Regions from separate parts of the Streptomyces stoeckheimensis genome, predicted to be linked through region 3. Evidence: riboswitches for the same ligand, from Rfam matches in the RefSeq annotation. Region 3 holds a riboswitch; each other region holds the start of a gene.
The links. Region 3 has a riboswitch for cobalamin ahead of ACE1OC_RS12865 (energy-coupling factor ABC transporter permease). Riboswitches for the same ligand answer to the same signal wherever they lie in the genome.
Positions count from the first base shown of each region.

Region 1: another riboswitch for cobalamin. It lies ahead of metE (5-methyltetrahydropteroyltriglutamate--homocysteine S-methyltransferase); the one in region 3 lies ahead of ACE1OC_RS12865 (energy-coupling factor ABC transporter permease).
Region 2: another riboswitch for cobalamin. It lies ahead of ACE1OC_RS07070 (ribonucleoside triphosphate reductase); the one in region 3 lies ahead of ACE1OC_RS12865 (energy-coupling factor ABC transporter permease).

Region 1 covers NZ_CP169550.1:7,607,608-7,614,672, reverse strand. The annotation lists gene ACE1OC_RS34565 (nucleobase:cation symporter-2 family protein) at 1-126, opposite strand, end outside; partial or broken gene ACE1OC_RS34560 (solute carrier family 23 protein) at 193-723, shown strand; gene metE (5-methyltetrahydropteroyltriglutamate--homocysteine S-methyltransferase) at 776-3,097, opposite strand; cobalamin riboswitch at 3,270-3,496, opposite strand; partial or broken gene ACE1OC_RS34550 (FCD domain-containing protein) at 3,600-3,959, opposite strand; partial or broken gene ACE1OC_RS34545 (aldehyde dehydrogenase family protein) at 3,957-4,235, shown strand; gene ACE1OC_RS34540 (DUF1269 domain-containing protein) at 4,377-4,868, shown strand; gene ACE1OC_RS34535 (hypothetical protein) at 5,066-5,398, shown strand; gene ACE1OC_RS34530 (M1 family metallopeptidase) at 5,677-7,014, opposite strand.
Region 2 covers NZ_CP169550.1:1,492,872-1,499,936, forward strand. The annotation lists gene ACE1OC_RS07050 (LysR substrate-binding domain-containing protein) at 1-84, opposite strand, end outside; partial or broken gene ACE1OC_RS07055 (LysR family transcriptional regulator) at 215-334, opposite strand; gene ACE1OC_RS07060 (YybH family protein) at 290-649, shown strand; gene ACE1OC_RS07065 (anaerobic ribonucleoside-triphosphate reductase activating protein) at 663-1,283, opposite strand; gene ACE1OC_RS07070 (ribonucleoside triphosphate reductase) at 1,280-3,058, opposite strand; cobalamin riboswitch at 3,101-3,243, opposite strand; gene ACE1OC_RS07075 (glycoside hydrolase family 71 protein) at 3,345-5,060, opposite strand; gene ACE1OC_RS07080 (hypothetical protein) at 5,350-5,802, shown strand; gene ACE1OC_RS07085 (NADP-dependent isocitrate dehydrogenase) at 5,921-7,065, opposite strand, start outside.
Region 3 covers NZ_CP169550.1:2,871,419-2,878,483, forward strand. The annotation lists gene ACE1OC_RS12835 (hypothetical protein) at 96-410, shown strand; gene ACE1OC_RS12840 (SsgA family sporulation/cell division regulator) at 646-1,053, shown strand; gene ACE1OC_RS12845 (AMIN-like domain-containing (lipo)protein) at 1,250-1,714, shown strand; gene ACE1OC_RS12850 (winged helix-turn-helix transcriptional regulator) at 1,923-2,804, opposite strand; gene ACE1OC_RS12855 (MFS transporter) at 2,943-4,199, shown strand; gene ACE1OC_RS12860 (flavodoxin family protein) at 4,209-4,925, opposite strand; cobalamin riboswitch at 5,208-5,402, shown strand; gene ACE1OC_RS12865 (energy-coupling factor ABC transporter permease) at 5,431-6,126, shown strand; gene ACE1OC_RS12870 (energy-coupling factor ABC transporter substrate-binding protein) at 6,135-6,470, shown strand; gene cbiQ (cobalt ECF transporter T component CbiQ) at 6,475-7,065, shown strand, end outside.

The sequences.
Region 1 (7,065 bases), 4.7 Mb from region 3:
GGCCAGCAGCGCGGTGAGCTGCGCCGCGGTCAGGCCCAGGGCGCCGCCGATGATCAGCGGGGGCGCCGCGAGGCCCGCGTACATGCTGGCCACGTGCTGCAGGGCGGCGGGGACCATCCGCCGCATGGGCAGCACCTCGTCCGCGGGATGGACGGGGCGGGGCGAAGTGGAGCGTTCGGGTCTGGATTCGGGCGTACCCTCGCCGCGGCGCTGCGCGCGGACGGCCTGGGCACCGCGCTGAGCCCCCTCTTCAACGGATTCGCCGCCAGCGCCTTCGCGCAGAACGTCGGCCTGGTCGCCATCACCAAGGTCCGCAGCCGCTACGTCGTGGCCGCGAGCGGCGGCATCCTCATCCTGCTGGGCCTGTGCCCGTTCCTCGCCTCGGTCGTCTCGCTGGTGCCGCAGCCCGTCCTCGGCGGCGTCGGCCTCGCCCTGTTCGGCACGGTGGCCGCCAGCGGCATCCAGACCCTCGCGCAGGCCGGCCTGGAACGCGGTGACAACGTCCTCATCGTCGCCATCAGCCTCGGCATCGGTGTGATCCCGATGGCCAGCGAGGGCTTTTACCACGGCTTCCCCGAGAGCATGCGCATCATCCTCGACTCCGGCATCAGCACCGGCTGCGTCGCCGCGGTGCTGCTCAACCTCGCCTTCAACCACATCGGCCGCAGCGACAAGGACGACGCCCCGGAAAGGGAGCCCGCCTCCGCCGTGTCCGTGCACTGACGCAGGCCGGCCGGCGCACGGGCATCCCGTACGCCGGCCGTCCTGCGGGGAATCAGGCGTTCGGCCGGATTTCCGAACGCACCCGGCGGGCCGCTTCGACGAGGTGCTCCAGCGAGTCCTTCGTCTCGGGCCAGCCGCGGGTCTTCAGCCCGCAGTCGGGATTGACCCAGAGGCGTTCGGCGGGGATCGCCCCGAGTCCCCTGCGCAGCAGGGTCGCCGCTTCACCGGCCGAGGGGACGCGGGGAGAGTGGATGTCCCAGACTCCGGGGCCGACCTCGCGCGGGTAGCCCGCGCCGGCGAGCTCGTCCGCGACCTGCATGTGGGAGCGGGCCGCCTCCAGGCTGATGACGTCGGCGTCGAGGTGCTCGATGGCCTCGACGATGTCCCCGAACTCCGCGTAGCACATGTGGGTGTGGATCTGGGTGTCCGGTCGGACGCCGCTGGTGGTGAGGCGGAAGGATTCCGTGGCCCACGCCAGGTAGTCGGCGTGGTCGGCGGCGCGCAGCGGCAGCGTTTCGCGCAGGGCGGGCTCGTCGACCTGGATGACCGACGTACCGGCCGCTTCCAGGTCGTCGACCTCGTCGCGCAGGGCGAGTCCGACCTGGCGCGCGGTCTCGCCGAGGGGCTGGTCGTCGCGTACGAAGGACCAGGCGAGCATGGTGACCGGACCGGTCAGCATGCCCTTGACCGGCTTGGCCGTCTGCTGCTGAGCGTACGTGGTCCAGCGGACGGTCATCGGGTCGGGACGGGAGACGTCCCCGGCGAGGACCGGCGGGCGGACGTAGCGGGTGCCGTAGGACTGGACCCAGCCGTGCTGGGTGGCGAGGTATCCGGTGAGCTGCTCGGCGAAGTACTGGACCATGTCGTTGCGTTCGGGCTCGCCGTGCACGAGCACGTCGAGGCCCGTCTTCTCCTGGAAGGAGACGACCTCGCGGATCTCGGCGCGGATCCGCTCCTCGTAGGCCGCCGTGTCGATGCGTCCGGCGCGCAGGTCGGCGCGGGCGGTGCGCAGCTCCGTGGTCTGCGGGAAGGAGCCGATGGTGGTGGTGGGAAGCAGCGGCAGGCCTAGGTGGGCGCGCTGGGCGGCGGCCCGTTCGGCGTAGGGCTGGGCGCGGTGTCCGTCGGCCTCGGTGATCGCTGCGGTGCGGGCACGGACGGCCGGGTCGTGGGTGATCCGGGAGGCGGTACGGGAGGCCAGGTCGGCCCGGTTCGCGGCGAGTTCGGCGGCGATCGCGTCGGTGCCCCCGGCCAGTCCGCGGGCCAGCGTGCTGATCTCGGTGGCCTTCTGTCGGGCGAAGGCGAGCCAGCGCCGGACCTGCGGATCGGTGTCCCGCTCGGCGTCGGCGTCGATCGGGACGTGCAGCAGGGAGCAGGAGGCGGCCACGTCGACCCGGCCGGCGAGGCCGAGCAGGGTGCCGAGGGTGGTCAGTGACTTCTGGTGGTCGTTGATCCAGATGTTGCGGCCGTTGACCACGCCCGCGACCAGGCGCTTGCCGGGGATGCCGCCGACCGCGGCGAGGTCGTCGAGGTTGGCCGCGGCCCGGTCGGTGAAGTCGAGGGCGAGGCCCTCCACGGGCGCCTTCGCCAGGACGTGCAGGGCGTCGCCGAGCCGGTCGAAGTAGGAGGCGACGAGCAGCTTGGGGCGCTCTGTGAGGCCGCCGAGTTCGCGGTAGGCGCGGGCCGCCGCGTTCAGTTCGGCCGGTGTGCGGTCCTGGACCAGGGCCGGTTCGTCGAGCTGGACCCATGCGGCGCCCGCCGCGCGCAGGTCCGCGAGGACCTGCGCGTAGACGGGGAGCAGCCGGTCGAGCAGGGTGAGCGGCTCGAAGCCGGCGGCCACGCCGGGCGCGGGCTTGGCGAGGAGGAGGTAGGTCACCGGTCCGACCAGGACCGGGCGGGCCGTGTGGCCGAGGGCCAGGGCCTCCTTCAACTCGGCCACCTGCCGGGCGGGTTCGGCGGTGAAGACGGTGTCGGGCCCGAGTTCGGGGACCAGGTAGTGGTAGTTGGTGTCGAACCACTTGGTCATTTCGAGCGGGGCCACGTCCTGGGTGCCGCGGGCCATCGCGAAGTAGCCGTCCAGGGCGTCCGCCGCGACGGCGGACCGGTGGCGGTCGGGGATGGCGCCGACCATGACCGTGGTGTCCAGGACGTGGTCGTAGTACGAGAAGTCGCCGGTCGGAACCTCGGTGATGCCGGCCCCGGCGAGCTGGGCCCAGTTGGTCCGGCGCAGGTCGCGGGCCGTGGCGCGGAGGGCATCGGCGGTGACGCGGCCCTTCCAGTAGCCCTCGACGGCCTTCTTCAGTTCCCGGTTCTGTCCCTGGCGGGGGTAGCCGTACACGGTGGCCCGTACGGGCGCGGCTGCGGACTCGGTGGTCACGGAACTCTCCTTCGCGAGCGTGTCTCCATGAACCCGGTGACGGGTCGCGGAGGCGAAGGGTGCCGGAACGGGCGGACCGCCGGGGTCGCGTACGGCCGGGTACGCGACGGGAGGATCCGCCTGAGGTGCACGCCGACCCGCCCACGAGGTCACCGGGAAACCGTGCGCGGTCGATCGCGCACGGGCAACGGGCAGGTCTTCGGACTCGCGGGCTCGCCTGCCGGTCTCCCGGCGGGCTCCTAATGGCCGTCGCTTCCCAGGACCGGTTCCGGTCCCAGTGCGTATGACGGCGGTCGTTCCCGCTCACCGCTGCGGGGCAGTCCCGGATTCCCACCGGGTTCCCTCTTACGACGCATCCCGCCTGGCGGACGGGGGCGAACCAGCTGCGAGGCCCACAGTAGGGCGGGCGGCCGCGGAATGAACACGACTTCCCACATGTCGGACGGTGAAATGAGACACGGTGGACCTCGGCCCGGCCGCGCGGCGCTCTGCGGCCGCCGGACTATTTCTCCCGCTCGTGGTACGTCTTGCGGGTGTGCTCCGTGTGCGCGCGCATGATCGCGGTGGCGGCCTCCCCGTCCCGGTCCGCGATCTTCGCGTGGAGCCGGGCGTTCGTCGCGACGGCGGTGTCCACGTCGTCGGCGGCGACGGCCCGCTCCCCCTGGGCGCACAGCTCTTCGAGCGCGGCGAGGGCCTCGGCGTCGGCGTGTGCGGCGGCCAGCCGGGCGGCTTCGACCTCCAGGAGCGTGCGGACCGTGAGGAGCTGGTCCGCCTCCTCCTCGGTCGGCTCGTGCACGAACGCCCCCTGGGCGGGCCGCAGATCGACCCATCCCTCGGTGCTCAGGCGCTGCAGCGCCTCCTGCTCGCCGCCATGAACGCCTCGAACGGCGCGCTCGTCGCCACCCTGTCGACGGACGACAAGGCGACCTACGACCGACTGGCACCGCAGATCCGCGCGTTCAAGGTCGGCCACGGCACACCCCGTTCCCGCGGGGACCGCGAAGAACTCTTCGGCGGCTTCGGCGCCTCGTGGCGCGGCGCGTTCGTCGGTGGAGAGCTGCTGGTCCGCGCGGTGACCCGGGGCCCGGCTGACGAACGCCTGCCGGGCAACTTCCCCGACTACCACCTCATGCCGTGAGCCCGAGTACCGCCGAACGGGCAAATGACGCTGACGGCTCGGCAGGTGACCAAGAGTCACCATCACCCTAATTGTGGTCGATTGTCCGAATGTGGGTTGTACTGGACGCCAAGCAACACCATCCATGAACTGGAGCGTTACGTGGCATCCACCACTCTCACCGTCTGGAAGTTTCCCACGCCCGAGGGGGCCCAGCAGGCGGAGTCCGTCCTGCTCGCCCTGCAGAAGGAACAGCTGATACAGGTGCACGACGCCGCGGTCGTCACCTGGCGCGAAGATGCCAAGAAGCCGAAGACCCAGCAGCTGAACAGCCTCACGGGAGCCGGTGCGCTCTCCGGCACCTTCTGGGGGATGCTCTTCGGACTCCTGTTCTTCGTGCCGCTGCTCGGCGCAGCCGTGGGTGCGGCGGCCGGGGCCATCGGCGGATCGCTGTCCGACGTCGGCATCGACGACCAGTTCATCGACGGGGTGAAGTCCGAGGTGAAGCCCGGGACTTCCGCGCTGTTCCTGCTCTCCTCCGACGCCGTGGTCGAGCGGGTGCGCAACGCCTTCCCGGGCGGCCAGGCGCAGCTGGTCCGCTCCAACCTCTCCGGTACGCAGGAGCAGCAGCTCCGCGAAGTCTTCGCGGCCTGAGCACGCACCACCCGAGTCGACTCCGCGGCCCGGGACCGGTGGACTCCTCCCCCGGTCCCGGGCGTAAGGAGCGGGCGACCCAGGCCGCCTCGGAGCTCTGCACCGGTCTCTCCCCCCTGAAGGGGGACCCAGCTGAAGCCCCAGATCCAGAAGATCGACGAGACCCTCGTCGCGGCCTCGGCCGGTGTCACGTGCCCGTGACCCCCACGAGGATCCGCGGCGCCTGCGGCATCCTGCTCGCGGCGGCCGCACTCGCCACGACGACCGGCTGTTCCTACTCCGACGGCAACGCTTCGGCCGGAGTGTCGGAGGCGGCCTCGGCCACCGCGGCCGCGAAGAAGAAGCTGGACGAGGACACGGTGGTCGTCACCGTGTCCGACGTGCCCGCCGGGCAGTCCAAGGACGCGAGCCGATGGCCGCGACCGCGTAGGAACTACGCCCTGCCGAGAGGAGGCGATCGCCCCATGGATCACAGTCCGAGTCCACTGAACCGGCCGCGCCGCGTCGCCTCGCCCTCCGCCGCGCTCTGAGCCGCACCTCAGCGTAGCCAGAGCTCTCTCCACCCTCCCCCGACGGCCCCTCGCGCTCTCCGCCCAGCATGAACGTCAACACCGCCCTCACCACCGCCACGACCACCGAAGAGCAGGCACAGACCCTGGCCGTCCTGCACGAGATCCCGACGAACTCCGCGATGTCAACAAGGACATGGACCGCCTGAACTCCCTGACCGAGGATCAGGTAGGTCAGGTCAGGTCCACCGTCGAGAACCGCAAGCTGACGGCGCTGACGCTGATGGCTCCAGGAAGCCCTAGACCGCGCCGGCAGGCGCGGGCAGCGGCGGGAGGGCCGGAGTGGAGAGCCAGGCCGCGAACAGGTCCTCCAGCGGTCCGGTCGCGAAGCGCGCCGCGTGCGCGGTGAACCCGGCCGTGGTGACCACGCCGTGGCGGTTCACGGTGGCCCACTCCCGCAGCATGCGGAAGAACGGGCCGTCGCCCAGCGCACAGCGGATCGCGTGCACGGCCAGCCCGCCGCGCTGGTAGAGGCGGTCGTCGAACATCAGCTTGCGTCCCGGGTCGGCCAGCAGGAGGTCCTGCGGCTGTCCGGACAGCAAGCGGTGTGCGGCGGCCGCCAGTTCGTGCGCGGTGCGACCGCCGGAGCGCTCCGACCAGAGCCATTCCGCGTACTTCGCGAAGCCCTCGTTGAGCCAGATGTGCCGCCAGTCGGCGATGGTCACGCTGTTGCCGAACCACTGGTGCGCGAGCTCGTGGGCGATGAGCCGCTCGGAGCCCCGTACGCCGTCCACGTGGTTGGCGCCGAACAGGGACAGCCCCTGCGCCTCCACCGGCACGTCCAGCTCCTCGTCGGCGACGACGACGGCGTACTCGCCGAAGGGATAGGGGCCGAACAGCTCCTCGAACAGCTGCATCATGGCGGGCTGCCGCGCGAAGTCGCGGGAGAACCGGGGCAGCAGGTGCGCCGGTACGTGGGCGCTCTGCGGGACCCCGCCGAGCCCGGGGTCGCCGAGCAGCACCGTCTGGTACATGCCGATGGACAGGCCGACCAGGTACGTGGACGTCGGCGCCGGCTGCTCGTACACCCAGGTGGTCGTGGAGGCGCGCGTCGTCCGTGTGAGCAGCCGGCCGCCGGCGACGACGGTGTAGGCGGAGGGCGTGTTGACCGAGATCTGGTACGAGGCCTTGTCCGCGGGCCGGTCGTTGCAGGGGTACCAGGAGGGCGCGCCGACCGGCTGGCTGGCCACCAGCGCGCCGTCGGTCAGTTCCTCCCAGCCGAGCCCGCCCCAGGGGCTGCGCACCGGGGTGGGGTTGCCCGCCCAGTGCACCTCCACCGTGAAGGCGGATCCGGCGGGCAGCGGCTTGGGCGGCCGGACGCGGAGTTTGCCGCCGCGGTGGCTGTAGTGCGGCGCCCGGCCGTTCACCAGGACCCGGCCTATTTTGAAATCGGCCAGGTTGAGGTGGAACTCGCTGAGCGGCGCCCGCCCGGCGATCGCGCTGAGCCGGGCCGTCCCGGCGAGCCGGTTGGGGCCGGGCCGGTACTCCAGAGCGAGTTCGTACCGGTGCACGCGGTAACGGGGGTCGCCGTTGGCCGGAAAGTACGGGTCCGATGCCGCTGTCTTCTGGCCGTTCACTGCCGCTTCCGCTCCCTGCGTTGTGCTCGTACGACGTGCTGGTGGTGCCGG
Region 2 (7,065 bases), 1.4 Mb from region 3:
GAGGTCCGCCACGGCATCGGCGGCGCCGGCCTCCAGGGCGATCGCGGGCCGCAGCCCCTGTCCTGCGCAGGCCTGGTCGAGCACCGGACGCAGCCCGGTGCCCGGGGCACGCAGATGACCGGGTACCCGCCGAGGTCGCGGAGGGTGACCGGTCCGCCACGGCCAGGGGGTGCCCTGCCGGGACCGCGACGACCAGGCGCTCGCTGACGAGGGTGAGGGCCTCCAGTCCGTCGGGGGTGGTGGCGGCGGTTCCCACGAGGGCGAGGTCGACGGAGCCGGCGCGCACGGCCTGCACCAGCCGGTCGGAGTTGTCCTCCAGCAGCGCGAGCTCCACGCCGGGGTGGGCCCGGTGAAAGGCCGCGAGGGCGTCGAAGAGGGGTTCCCGCCCGGGGAGCTGACGGTGGGCCGGGAGGCCATCCGGGTCCTGTGGCAGCAGGTCCTGGAACGGCGGCCCCGGTTCGAGCCCGAGCCGCCGCTGCCCACGCTGGTCAGCGACGGGATCGCGCTGACCTCCACGCCGCCGAGCGACGGCACGGGCGCCCGCGCCCAGGTGGTCCGCCGCCAGAGCGACGGAAGCTGGCTCCGCCTCCTGGACCAGCCCGAGTTCGCCCCCGCGCGGGCCGGGCGGGATCCGCAGGAGAGGGCCTGACGAGGCAATACACCTAGGCCGCCGGGGGGCGCACGGTCTGCCGGTGCGTCGGGGTCCCGCCCAGGTCCGCGAGCCAGTCGTCCAGGTCGGCCATGTCCGGAGCGTCCAGGAGGGCCGGGTCCACCGTGGTGCGGAGCTGGTGGGGAACCCCCGAGGCGAGCAGGAGGCGCAGACTGCGCTCCGCCGAGGCGGCCGCGTGGCCGACGCCGGTGACCCGTTCGTAGCGGCCGGGCGGAGCCTTGACGTCGAAGCCGACCCAGTCCAGCAGGTCCGCGTCCAGCAGCCGGGCCAGGCGCCGGGGGAAGGCTCCCCCGGTGTGGAGGCCGACCTCCAGGCCCAGCGCGCGGGCCTCCCGTACGGCCTGGGGCAGGCCGCGCTGGAGCAGCGGTTCCCCGCCCGAGAAGACGATCCCGTCGAGCAGCCCCGTCCGCCGGGCGAGGTGGCCGAGCACCTCGTTCCAGGAGACGGCGGCGGGGGCCCGGGCGGGCAGCAGGCCGGGGTTGTGGCAGTAGCCGCACCGCCAGGGGCAGCCCTGACAGAAGACGGTGGTGACCAGCCGGCCGGGCCAGTCGCAGGTGGACAGCCGGGACCAGCCGCCGATGCGGATGACGTCGCCGGCCCCTTCGCCGGTCACACCGCCGCCTTGAAGTGGACGCGCTCGGCGTGTTCGCCCTTCTTGCCGGTGTTGAAGGAGGACACCGGGCGGTGGTAGCCCATGACCCGGGTCCAGACCTCGCACGCCGCCCCGCACGTGGGGCAATGGGGCTGCTCCCCCGCCAGGTAGCCGTGGTCCGCGCAGATGGAGAAGGTCGGGGTCACCGTCAGGTACGGGAGCCGGAAGGTCTCCAGCGAGCGGCGGACCAGCGTGCGGCAGGCCTCCGCCGTCGGGATCCGCTCGGGGGTGTACAGGTGCAGGACGGTGCCGCCCGTGTACTTGCCCTGCAGTTCGTCCTGGCGTTCCAGCGCCTCGAAGGGGTCGTCGGTCCAGCCGACGGGCAGCTGCGAGGAGTTGGTGTAGTACGGGTTGGCGTCGGTGCCGGCCTGGAGGATGCCGGGGAAGCGGGCCCGGTCCTCCTTCGCGAAGCGGTACGTCGTGCCCTCGGCGGGTGTGGCCTCCAGGTTGTACAGGTGGCCGGTGCTCTCCTGGAAGTCGACCATCCGGGCCCGGACCCGGTCCAGGAGGCGGACGGCGAGGGCGTGCCCCTCGGGATCGGTGATGTCGTACGCGTCCCCGCTGAAGTTGCGGACCATCTCGTTGACGCCGTTGACCCCGATGGTGGAGAAGTGGTTACGCAGGGTGCCCAAGTACCGCTTGGTGTAGGGGAAGAGACCGCCGTCGATCAGGTTCTGGACGGTGATCCGCTTGAGTTCGAGGCTGTCCTTGGCGAGCTCGCACAGCCGGTCCACCTCGGCCAGCAGCCGCGTCTCGTCGCCCGCGCAAAGATGCCCGAGCCGGGCGCAGTTGAGGGTGACCACGCCGAGCGAGCCGGTCTGCTCGGCGCTGCCGAAGAGGCCGTTGCCGCGCTTGACCAGCTCGGTCAGGTCGAGCTGGAGCCGGCAGCACATGGAGCGGATCATGTGGGGTTCGAGCTCGGAGTTGATGAAGTTCTGGAAGTACGGGAGCCCGTACTTGGCGGTCATCGCGAAGAGCCGCTCGGCGTTCTCGCTCTCCCAGGGGAAGTCGCGGGTGATGTTGTAGGTCGGGATGGGGAAGGTGAACACCCGCCCGGCGGCGTCGCCTTGCGTCATCACCTCGATGTACGCCCGGTTGATCATGTCCATCTCGGCCTGGAGCTCGCCGTAGGTGAAGCCGGTCTCCTCCCCCGCGACCACCGGGATCTGCGCGCGCAGGTCCTCGGGGCAGGTCCAGTCGAAGGTGAGGTTGGTGAAGGGGGTCTGGGTGCCCCAGCGCGAGGGCACCTTGAGGTTGTGCACGAGCTCCTGGATGCACTGCCTGACCTGGTCGTACGTCATCGCGTCGAGGCGGACGTACGGGGCGAGGCAGGTGTCGAAGGAGGAGAAGGCCTGGGCGCCCGCCCATTCGTTCTGCAGGGTGCCGAGGAAGTTCACGATCTGGCCGACGGCCGAGGACAGGTGCTTGGGCGGGGCGGAGTCGATCTGGCCGGGGACCCCGTTGAAGCCCTCGGTGAGCAGGGTGCGCAGGGACCAGCCGGCGCAGTAGCCGGAGAGCATGTCCAGGTCGTGGAGGTGGAGGTCGCCCTCGCGGTGGGCGCGGGCCACGGCGGCGGGATAGACCTGCTCCAGCCAGTAGTTCGCGGTGACCTTGCCCGCGGCGTTGAGAATGAGTCCGCCGAGCGAATAGCCCTGGTTGGCGTTGGCGTTCACCCGCCAGTCCCGGCGGTCCAGGTATTCGGTCACGGTCTCTACGGCATCGACGACAGCAGTCACGGCAGCCCTCCCACGAGGCTCGGCACGGAAGAATGGCGGGCTTTACCGAAAGCCCGTGCCGGCAGGTGTCGGACTCGTCCGCCGTGGCGGACGTAACCGTTGCGGGGCAGTCCCGGATTCCCACCGGGTTCCCTGTTGCCTCGGTCGGGGAGAGGCCCCGCCGAACCGGCAGAGCCAACACTACATATAGATGTGACAGCAGAGCGCCACCACTACATATGGGGTGACGAAGGTCCCGGGGCAAGGGACTTCAGCCCCTACGGACCGGCCCCGGAGCCCTGCGGACTCAGCTCCGGCCGCTGGTGGCGGCGTAGTACTGGAGGTCCTGGACCTCCACCGTCCGGTCCACCCGGTAGCGCAGCTCCACCCGGGCCCCGGCCTTGCCGCCCCGCACCACGGACGCCGCGCCGACGCCCGGACCCAGGGGCAGCAGCTCGGAGTGGACCCCGGCCGGGGCCGCGTGCGCGTCCTCGGCCGCCCCCACGGTCGTACGGATGCTCGCGGGCGCGGTCAGGAAGCTCAGCACCTCCACCGTGTCCCGGGCCGCGGCGCTGCCGCCCCGCAGGGACATCACGAGGGACTGGCCGCCGCTCGGGTCCGCGGCGGCGAACTGGGTGCGCGAGCTCAGGTACAGCGTGTCTCGGACGATTTTCGGCCAGCCGCCCGTCTTGAACCGGGTGAGGTAGTAGGAGGAAAGGTCCAGGTAGGCATGGCCGTTGTGCAGGGAGGGCGCGAACTGGCTGCCCTCGCTGTAGTCGTTCCACGTGGTGAGTTGCACCCAGTCGGCCCCGTCCTCGATGGCGCGGTTCCATGTGGCGCGCAGGGTCGCGGTGTTGCCCGCCTCGTCGTAGATGCCCTGGTTGGGGCGGGCGTCCTGGACCGATACGGGCTGCATCCAGATCTTGCCCGCGGCGTGGGCGCGCCGGACGTCGCGCGTGGAGCTCTCCTGGCCGACGTAGCTGCGACTGCCCCACTCGGAGAATCCGTAGCTGATGGGCTCGAACTCACCGCTGTGCGCGCCGAAGTCGAGGAAGAGCGGGACGAAGGCGGTGCGGATGCCGTGCCGGGACTTCAAGGCGTCCATGACCCCGGTCCACCAGGCGACGCTCTTCTCCTCCGCCTTGAACGGCGAGACGACCAGCCGGCCGTCGGGGAGCCGGTGGGCGGACGGGGCCTTGCCGAGTTCCGCGAGGAGGTCGGCGAGCACGACCGGGTCGTCGGTGCCCAGGGAGGTCATGTCCGGCATCAGCATGACCTTGAAGGCCGGATCCACCGAACGGGCGGCTTCCATCAGGAGGTTGGAGCGTTCCCGGTTCTTCCCGGTCAGGGAGAGCAGGTCGAGGGTGAATCCGTCGATGCCGGCGGCGCGGGCCGTGCGGACCTCCTGCCGGAGGTTGACGAGCTCCCAGTCCCCGGCCTGGGGCGGGACGGGCAGCGGGCGGTCGCGGAGCAGGCCGCCGTAGCGCTCGTGCTTGCCGTTCTCGCCGTCCGGCTTCAGGTAGTTGCGGGTGTAGTAGTCGGCGTCGGCGCCGACGTTGTCCAGGGAGAGCGGGTACGGGGTGAAGTAGTGGGCGAAGACCAGCTTCTTGCCGGCGGCACCGGAGCGCAGGACGGCCGGCTGCGGCATGTCGAAGGGCAGGGCCCCCGTGGGGCGCACTGCGTCGCCCGAGCCGGCCCCCTGGGCCTTCGGGTCCGGGGCCTGCCCGCCGGGACTCTGCGGGGCGCTCGCGACCGGGCCGGTGGCGACGGGGCCGGTGGCGGTCGGCACGGGGCCGATGCCGGGGGTCCCGGGCAGGGTGTCCGCCGGGCCGGGTCCGGAGCGGGCCCGCGCGTCGGCGACGGTGCGCGGCTCCCAGGCGATGCCCGTCGCGGCGCAGACGCCGACGAGGAAGAAGGCGGAAAGGAAGAGGCTCAGCAGCGGTCTTCGGCGACGGAAGCCCGCACGGCGCCGGTGCGACGCGGGTCTCGCGCCCCGCCCTGCCCGATGCCGGTCCGCACTCATCCTGACCCCTCCCCCGTATGTGCCGCGCCATGCCCGTACATCGGGCGGCACAGCAGCAGTACAGCGGATTCCGGGCCCCCGGACAACCGTTCCCCGGGGGGCTGGGCCGCGGGAATGGACAAAGCCGCGTCGGGTGTACATCTCCTGCGATCATCGGGCGCCACGGGCTTTTCGCCGGAATAGGGAATTCCCCTGGCCATCCGATAGAACTGGCGCATAATCATCTGCATGCGGCTTGAAACAACACTCTTGCCGCAGCTGGTCACGCATGCAGGGGGGCATCGTGCCGATGAGGGATTCCAGAGGAGCCGGTACGTTCCCGGTGGCCTCCGCGGAGCTGTCCCGTCTTTTCACCGCCGTGCGGCGGGGCAAAGTGCTGACCGTCACCGGACGGTCCCGCGAGCCCCGGAGCCAATTGGTGCGGGAGATAGGGCAACGGCTCTCGTCCAATTTCTACGACGGCGTGGCCGTGGTGTCCATGGACCGCGTATTCGGGGTCCGCGACCTGACGGCCTCGCTGGGTTGCGTACCGGGCATGCCGTTCCTGCCGTGCGGGACGACGAACGCGGCGTCGTGGCTGGCGGAGCGCGACATGCTGCTCGTCCTCGACGGCTGCGAGCACCTCGCGTCCGAGGCCCTGGAGTGGCTGCGCGAGCTGCTCGCCGCGGCTCCCGGGCTGCGGGTGCTGGCCGCCGGGCCCGACCCGCTGGCCTTCGCTCCGGATCAGGTGCACCGGCTCTGACCGGACGCACGAACGGGTCCGCCCCGGCCGGCGATTGCCGACCGGGGCGGACCCGTGGATGCGGTGGACCTCAGTCCTGAGGGACCTCAGCCCTGGCTGACCTCAGTCCCGAGGGACCTCAGCCGAGGAGCGCGAGCGCCGCGTTCAGCGTCGCGGACGGCCGCATGATCGCCGAGGCCTTGGCGGCGTCGGGCTGGTAGTAGCCGCCGATCTCCGCTGGGGCGCCCTGGACGGCGATGAGCTCGCCGACGATCTTCTCCTCGGACTCGGCCAGCGTCTTGGCCAGCGGGTCGAAGGCGGCGGCCAGCTTCGGGTCCTCGGTCTGGCGCGACAGCTCCTGCGCCCAGTACAGGGCGAGGTAGAAGTGGCTGCCGCGGTTGTCGATGCCGCCCAGCTTGCGGCTCGGCGACTTGTCCTCGTTGAGGAAGGTGCCGGTCGCCCGGTCCAGGGTGTCGGCCAGCACCTGGGCGCGGGCGTTGCCGGTGGTGGTGGCGAGGTGCTCGAAGGAGACGGCCAGCGCGAGGAACTCGCCGAGGGAGTCCCAGCGGAGGTAGTTCTCCTTGACGAGCTGCTGGACGTGCTTCGGGGCGGAGCCGCCGGCGCCGGTCTCGAAGAGGCCGCCGCCGTTCATCAGCGGGACGACCGACAGCATCTTGGCGCTGGTGCCCAGCTCCAGGATCGGGAACAGGTCGGTCAGGTAGTCGCGCAGCACGTTGCCGGTCACCGAGATGGTGTCCTCGCCGCGGCGGATGCGCTCCAGGGAGTACGCGGTGGCCTCGACCGGGGACAGGATCTTGATGGTCAGACCGTCGGTGTCGTGGTCGGCGAGGTACGTCTTCACCTTGGCGATCAGCTGCGCGTCGTGCGCGCGGCCCTCGTCGAGCCAGAAGACGGCCGGGACGCCGGTGGCGCGGGCACGGGTGACGGCGAGCTTGACCCAGTCCTGGATCGGCGCGTCCTTGGTCTGGCAGGCGCGGAAGATGTCGCCGGCGGCGACCTCCTGCTCGATGACCGTGGCGCCCGAGGCGGCGTCGACGACGCGGACGGTGCCGGCGGCGGCCAGCTCGAAGGTCTTGTCGTGGCTGCCGTACTCCTCGGCCTTCTGGGCCATGAGGCCGACGTTCGGCACCGAGCCCATCGTGGACGGGTCGTACGCGCCGTGCGCGCGGCAGTCGTCGATGACGACCTGGTAGACACCGGCGTAGCTGCTGTCCGGGAGGACGGCGAGCGTGTCGGCCTCGGCGCCGTCCGGGCCCCACATGT
Region 3 (7,065 bases):
CGCCAGGGTGAGGGCACGACGTCGCGTCCACACCCCCGGCGGTCGGCCAACCGTCTTGGACCACAGCCGTTTTGCTTAACTGGAGGACTTGAAACATGGCAAGCACCCGCAGCATCCGCGTGATGGCGGCCGCCGCATCGCTCCCCCTCGCCTTCGCGCTCCTCTCGGGCGTCGCCCAGGCCGACAACGGGGCCGGTGCGGCCGGGACCGCGTCGAACGCGGCCCTCGCCGGCGTCCTCGGCAGCGGGGTGGGCGGCAGCAACACCGGCAACTCCTCCACCGCCCAGCAGGTCGCCTCGGGCTTCGGCGCCTCCAACCAGAACAACGGCGCCCAGGCCAACGGTTCGGGCTTCACCGCGATCGGCCAGTCCAACGCGCACGAGTCCTTCATCTACAACCCGCTCCCGTAGTTCCGGCCGGGGCCCGCCCCGGTCACGCCCTTCCGCCGGGCCCCGACCTCCCCCCGGAGGCCGGGGCTCGGTGCGTCGGGCCGGGGCTCGGTGCGTCGGGCGAAGTCGGGCCGAGCGGCCCGGCCGGACGGGACTTTTGGCCACGGGAAAGGGGCCCTGGGGTGGGCTAACTTGCCCGAGTGGGCTTTGTGGCGCGTGCGCCGGCGAGTGCCCACCCCGAGAGAGAGGCGCCCGCATGACCGGCACCGAACACCGCGTCCTCCCGCTGCGCCTGGAGACCGCGCCCGCGGCCGTCCCGGTGCGGGGCGTCTTCGTGTACCGCACCGAGCGGCCCTACGAGATCTCCCTCGACTTCGAGGGTGCCGGCATGCACCTCGCCCGCTGGGTCTTCTCCCGGGAACTGCTGCTCGACGGCCACGTCTGCGCCACCGGCGAGGGCGACATACAGGTGTGGCCGCGCTGGAAGGGCACCGAGCCGCGGGTCTTCTTCGCCTTCAGCAACGGCGAGCAGTCGTGCGTGGTGTCGGCCCGGGCCAAGGACGTACAGGCGCTGTGCCGCCGGATGACCGAGCTGGTGCCCCGCGGCCAGGAGCACCGGCACTACGACCTCGACGCCGAGCTGAACGCCCTCCTGCCCAGCTGACCGGGGCGAATCCGGCGGTACGCTGTGGGACCCGGCGGGACCCGGCAGAGCGGGTGATCCCGGTGCAACCACGACCGTACCGGGCGCGTCTTCACGGGTGACACCGTTCCCCGTCTCTCGGAATCGAGGGGACGCAATGAACCGTCCACGCCGCCGGCAGGCCACCGCACTGGGGTTGGGCGCACTGCTCGCCACCATGCTCGCCTTCGCCGCACCGGCTTCCGCCGCAGCCACCACGGCCGCATCCACCACCACAGCCACCCAGACTCCGCTCGTCGTCAATGCCCGCTGGGGCGGTCACTGCACGTACGACCGGGTGGTCATCGACCTTCAGGGGTACGTCCCCGGGGTCACCGTCACCCCCGTCACCAAGCTGGTCTACGACGGGTCGGGCAAGCCCGTCCCGCTGGCCGGGCGGTACTTCCTGGAGATCCGCCTGCACCCCGCCGCCGGACACGACGACGCGGGCAACAACGTCTACCGCGGGCCCAAGCTCCTCAAGATCTACCTGCCCAAGCTGAAGGGCATCGCCCTGACCGGCGACTACGAGGGGTACGTCACCTTCGGCGCCGCCTTCGACACCAAGCCCGCCTACACCTCCTTCAAGCTGCACGCCCCGGAGCGCTTCGTCCTGGACATCGCGCACCCGAACGTCTGCTGAGCACCCGCCGGCGGGAGGCCGGGCCGGCGCCTACCGGTGCTCGGGATTCGGGAAGTCGAAGCGGCGGCCCGCGTCCCACAGGGAGCGCCGGTTGCCGTGCGCCGGCATCCCGCCGGACCCCTTGAGCAGGGCGGCCAGGTGCGTCCGCACCTGCCTGCGAGATCGGCTCTGACGCCCGCCTGTGACGGAACCCCGCGACGACGCGATGTCAGTCCTCCGCGGCCAGGCGCCGCACCTCGGCCAGCGCCTCGTTCACCGCTGCCGGGATGTCCGTCACCGGAAAGCGCGCGTGCCGCACCGTGCCGTCACGGTCGACGACCAGCACGGTCCGCTTCAGTCGCAGCAGTTGTCCGGCACGAAAGGTGGGCAGGCGCAGGGCGGTGGCGAGGTGGAGGTCGACGTCGGAGAGGAGGGTGAAGGGGATGCCCTCCTGGCTCGCGAACACGCGCTGTTCGTCGGGGCGTTGGGTGCTGACGCCGCGCACCTCCGCACCCGCGGCGCGGAAGTCCTCGTAGGCGTCCCGGAAGAGCCGGTTCTCCAGCGTGCAGCCGACGGTGCCGGGGATGCGCGACCAGCCCTCCGGTAGGGGGCTGGGGCTCCCCGTCGCCGGATAGCAGAACAGGACGGTGGCCACGCTGTCGGCCACCGGGTCAACCGGCGCGCCGTCTCGGTGACCGGACAGCCGCAGGCGCGGCAGCCGCCGGCCCGTCAGGTCCGCGACGCGCCGTGCCTCCGCGCTCGTCTCGCCGGCGGTGCCGCTGAGAGAGCCGTCGCCGAGGAGCCAGCGGTCGGCCCAGTCCTGCATCGACAGCAGGACCGGCAGCAGCCCCCGGCCGCTCTCGGTCAGCCGGTACTCGTGCCGCGTCGGCCGCTCCTGGTACGGGACCTTCTCCAGCACTCCCGTCTCCACCAGGTGCGCCAGGCGCTCGGCGAGGACCTTCCGGGAGATGCCCAGCTCCTCCTGGAGCGCGTCGAACTTGTGGTGTCCTCGGGCGGCCTCCCGGATCAGGAGCAGGCTCCACCAGTCGCCGACCACCGCCGCGGCTTGCGCGATCGCGCAGGCGGCGTCCCGCTCGGGGATCGACCTCATCACTACGTCTCCACTTCTGCGCGCACGGCGGCCGTTCGCCGGGACCATCTTGCGCCATGGGGTCAGTTCCGGATAGAAACTCACCTGGAACGAGTGAGTTCCCAAAAGAGACTGACAAGACCCGGGGGTGGGCTCCGCATGAGCGGAACACAGGCGATCCAAGAGCACGACCGACGCGACGACGAAGGGGAGACCTCATCGCCGGGCGTCTTCTGGCGCTTCTGGGCCGCCGCCACGGTCAGCGGCGCAGGCACCGCCGTCACCGTCCTCGCCCTGCCGCTCGTCGCCCTCACCGTTCTGGACGCCACCGCTTTCCAGGTCGCCCTGCTCGCCGCCGCCGGGCAGGTCTCCTGGCTGCTGCTCAGCCTCCCGGCCGGCGTCCTCGCGCAGCGCGTGCCGCTGCGCCGACTCCAGGTCACGCTGGACCTCGTACGGTTCGCGGCGCTCGGATCGCTGCCGCTCGCCTGGTGGATCGGCACGCTCACGTATCCGCACCTGCTGTTCGCGGCGCTCGTCACCGGCTCGGCGACCGTGCTGTTCGACATCGGCAACTCGACCTTCCTGCCCGCCGTCGTCCCGGCCCGGCAGCTGGCCGCCCGCAACAGCGTCATGTCGGGCACGCACGCCGTCACCGACACCGGCGGCCCCTCCCTCGGCGGCGTCCTGATCGGTGCGACGGGCCCGGTCGGCGCGATCGTCGTGGACGCCGCCAGCTACCTGGCCTCCGCCGTGCTCTTGCGCACCCTCCCCGAGAGCCGCCCCGCACCCCGCACCGGCGAGAGCGCGCTGCGGCTGATGCGCGCGGGATGGCGGTACGTCACCAAGCACCCGGTCATGCGCCCCTGCATGATCTGGGCGACCGCCGCCAACTTCCTCAACGCGGCCCTCGTCACCCTCACCCCCCTCTACCTGGTCCGCGGAGCCGGCCTCGACTCCGTGCAGCTCGGTCTCGTCCTTGCCATGGACGGGGTCGGCGCGCTCGCCGGCGCCGCCGTCGCGGTCCGCGTGACCACACGCCTCGGCACCGCACGGGGCATCATCCTGGCCGATCTGACGGGCGGCGCGCTGCTCCTGCTCGCCCCGCTGACCACGTCGGCGGGGGACGCGTACTGGTTCGCCCTGGGCAACGCCGGCTTCGCCTTCGGCACCGTCATCGGCTCGATCACCACCCGCACCTACCGGCAGACGCAGTCGCCCCCGGAACTGCTGTCCCGCGTGATGGCCACGGTCCGTTTCGTCTCCTGGGGCGCGCTGCCCCTCGGCGCGCTCACCGCCGGCCTCCTCGCCACCCACTTCGGCGCCCGTACCGCGCTCTGGACCGTCTGCGCCGCCGCCCTCCTACCCCCGCTCTACCTCTTCTCCACCAAGGTGGGCCGCCACCGCGACCTCATCTGACGGCCTAGCTCAACGGTGCTCGGGGTTCTCGAAGTCGAACCGGCAGCCGGCGTCCCACTCGGAGCGCTGGTTTCCGTGGGCGGGGATGCCACCGGTGTCCTTGAGCATCCTCGCCAGGTGGAGCTGGTTCCAGGTCATGAAGGTCGTGTTGCGGTTCGTGAAGTCGTTGTCCGGCCCGCCGGAGCCGGGGTCGAGGTACGACGGGCCCGGGCCGGCCTCGCCGACCCAGCCCGCGTCCGCCTGCGGCGGAATGACGTATCCGAGGTGCTGGAGGCTGTACAGGACGTTCATCGCGCAGTGCTTGGCGCCGTCCTCGTTGCCGGTGATCAGGCAGCCGCCCACGCGGCCGTAGTAGGCGTACTGGCCGAGCTCGTTGAGGATCGACGAGCAGGCGTACAGGCGCTCGATCACCTTCTTCATGACCGAGGAGTTGTCACCCAGCCATACGGGCCCGGCCAGCGTGAGGATGTCCGCGGCCATGACCTTGGAGTAGATGACCGGCCACTCGTCGGTCTCCCAGCCGTGGTCCGTCATGTCCGGCCAGACGCCGGTCGCGATGTCGAGGTCCACTGCCCTGAGGACCTCGACCTGGACACCCTGGCGCTGCATGATGCCGGTGCTGATGTCGATCAGGCCCTGCGTGTGGCTCCGTTCCGGCGACCGCTTGAGGGTGCAGTTGATCACCACGGCACGCAGGTCGTCATGAGACATGGCCTTGTCAGTCATCGTCGTGCTCCTCCGGTAGCCACCCGCCCAGACTCACCGGCACACGGCAGGCCCGCCACCCGGCCGCACCCGTCCGGGTCGTCCGGGTGAAACAGCACGGCCGGAATAGTGCGGCGACGCGGGACAGCCCGCCTTCGGCGGTCACGGAGCTGTGGAACTCCCTTTTCAGCCCGGGGCATTGAGGCGGACGGCGACGGCGCCGACACGCGGCGTGACGCACAAGCGGAATCCGGTCACCGCTCGGCGCGATTGGGGCGGGTTGTTCCCGGTCCGTGCGGCCGACTAGGGTCAGCGGGCCTTGGTGTTCGGGAAACCGGTGGGAAACCGGTGCGGCCCTCGCCACTGTGATCGGGAAGTCCGGCTCCACTCCTGCGGGAAAGCCACTGGGCTGCGCGGGAGGTTCCGCGCTGCCCGGGAAGGCGGAGCATGGACGTCAACCCGTGAGCCAGGAGACCGGCCGGGGCGCGTTGTCCATCCACGAGGTGCTGGAGAGGTCTCCCTACTCATGCATATAGCCGAGGGGTTCCTGCCCCCTTTGCACGCGGTCGCCTGGGGCGCCGTGTCCGCCCCCTTCGTCGTCCACGGCGTCCGCTCGCTCACCCGCGAGGTGAAGGCCAACCCGGAGAGCACGCTGCTGCTCGGTGCGTCCGGGGCCTTCACCTTCGTCCTGTCCGCCCTGAAGATCCCTTCGGTGACGGGCAGTTGCTCGCACCCCACCGGCACCGGGCTCGGGGCGATCCTGTTCCGGCCGCCGATCATGGCGGTGCTCGGCACGATCACCCTGCTGTTCCAGGCCCTGCTGCTGGCGCACGGCGGGCTCACCACCCTCGGCGCCAACGTCTTCTCTATGGCCATCGCCGGCCCGTGGGCGGGCTACGCCGTCTACCGGCTCCTGCGGAAGTCCGGACTCCCGCTGATGGTGACCGTGTTCTTCGGCGCCTTCTTCGCCGATCTGGTCACCTACTGCGTCACCAGCGTGCAGCTCGCCCTGGCCTTCCCTGACCCGGCCTCCGGAATCGCGGGCTCGCTCGCGAAGTTCGGCGGGATCTTCGCGGTCACGCAGATCCCGCTGGCCGTGAGCGAGGGGCTGCTGACCGTCCTGGTGATGCGGCTGCTGATGGCGTCGAGCAAGTCGGACCTGGTCCGGCTGGGCGTCGCCAAGCTGACGGCCCCCCGTACCGGAGAGAAGGCGGCGGCCTGATGAACGGCATGTCCAAGAACGCGAAGATCAACACCCTGCTGCTGCTCCTGGTGGCGGCGCTGGCCGTCCTGCCGATCGCCCTGGGGCTGGGCGAGGGCAAGGAGGAGCCCTTCACCGGCGCCGACGCGCAGGCGGAGGCGGCGATCACCGAGCTGAAGCCGGACTACGAGCCCTGGTTCTCCCCGCTGTACGAGCCCCCCTCCGGCGAGGTCGAGTCCGCGCTGTTCGCCTTGCAGGCGGCGCTGGGCGCGGGCGTCCTCGCGTACTACTTCGGGGTCCGCAAGGGCCGCCGCCAGGGTGCGGCCGCCGCCGCGGCCGCTCCCGCCGCCGCACCGGAGGCGTAGCCGGGTGCTGCCGATCGACGTGGCCGCGCACGGCAGTCGCTGGCGCGGCCGGCACCCGCTGGAGAAGGCCCTGCTCGGGATCGGGCTGACGGTCACCGCCGTGTGCCTGCCGCCCTGGCCGGGCGGGCCGCTGGTGGCCGCCGCCACCCTCGCCGTGCTGCTCGGCCCGGCCGGGGTGGCTGGCCGGCAGCTCTGGCGGGCCTTCCGGATCCCGCTCGGCTTCTGCTTCACCGGGGCGCTGCCCCTGCTGTTCGCGGTCGGCGGCCCGGCGGGGCCGGTGTCCCTGGCCCCCGACGGCCCCCGGCTCGCCGCCGAACTGCTGCTGCGCACCTCGGCGGCCTCGCTCGGGCTGCTGCTGTTCGCCTTCACCACCCCGGTCTCCGACGTACTGCCCCGGCTGGTCCGGGCCGGGGTGCCGGCCCCCGTGGTGGACGTGGCCCTGGTCATGTACCGGATCGGCTTCCTGCTGCTCGACTCCATGGCCCAGGTCCGCCGGGCCCAGGCCGCCCGGCTCGGGCACACCGGCCGGGCGGCGCTGTGGCGTTCCCTGGCCGGACTGGCCGCCACCTCCTTCGTACGGGCCTTCGACCGCGCG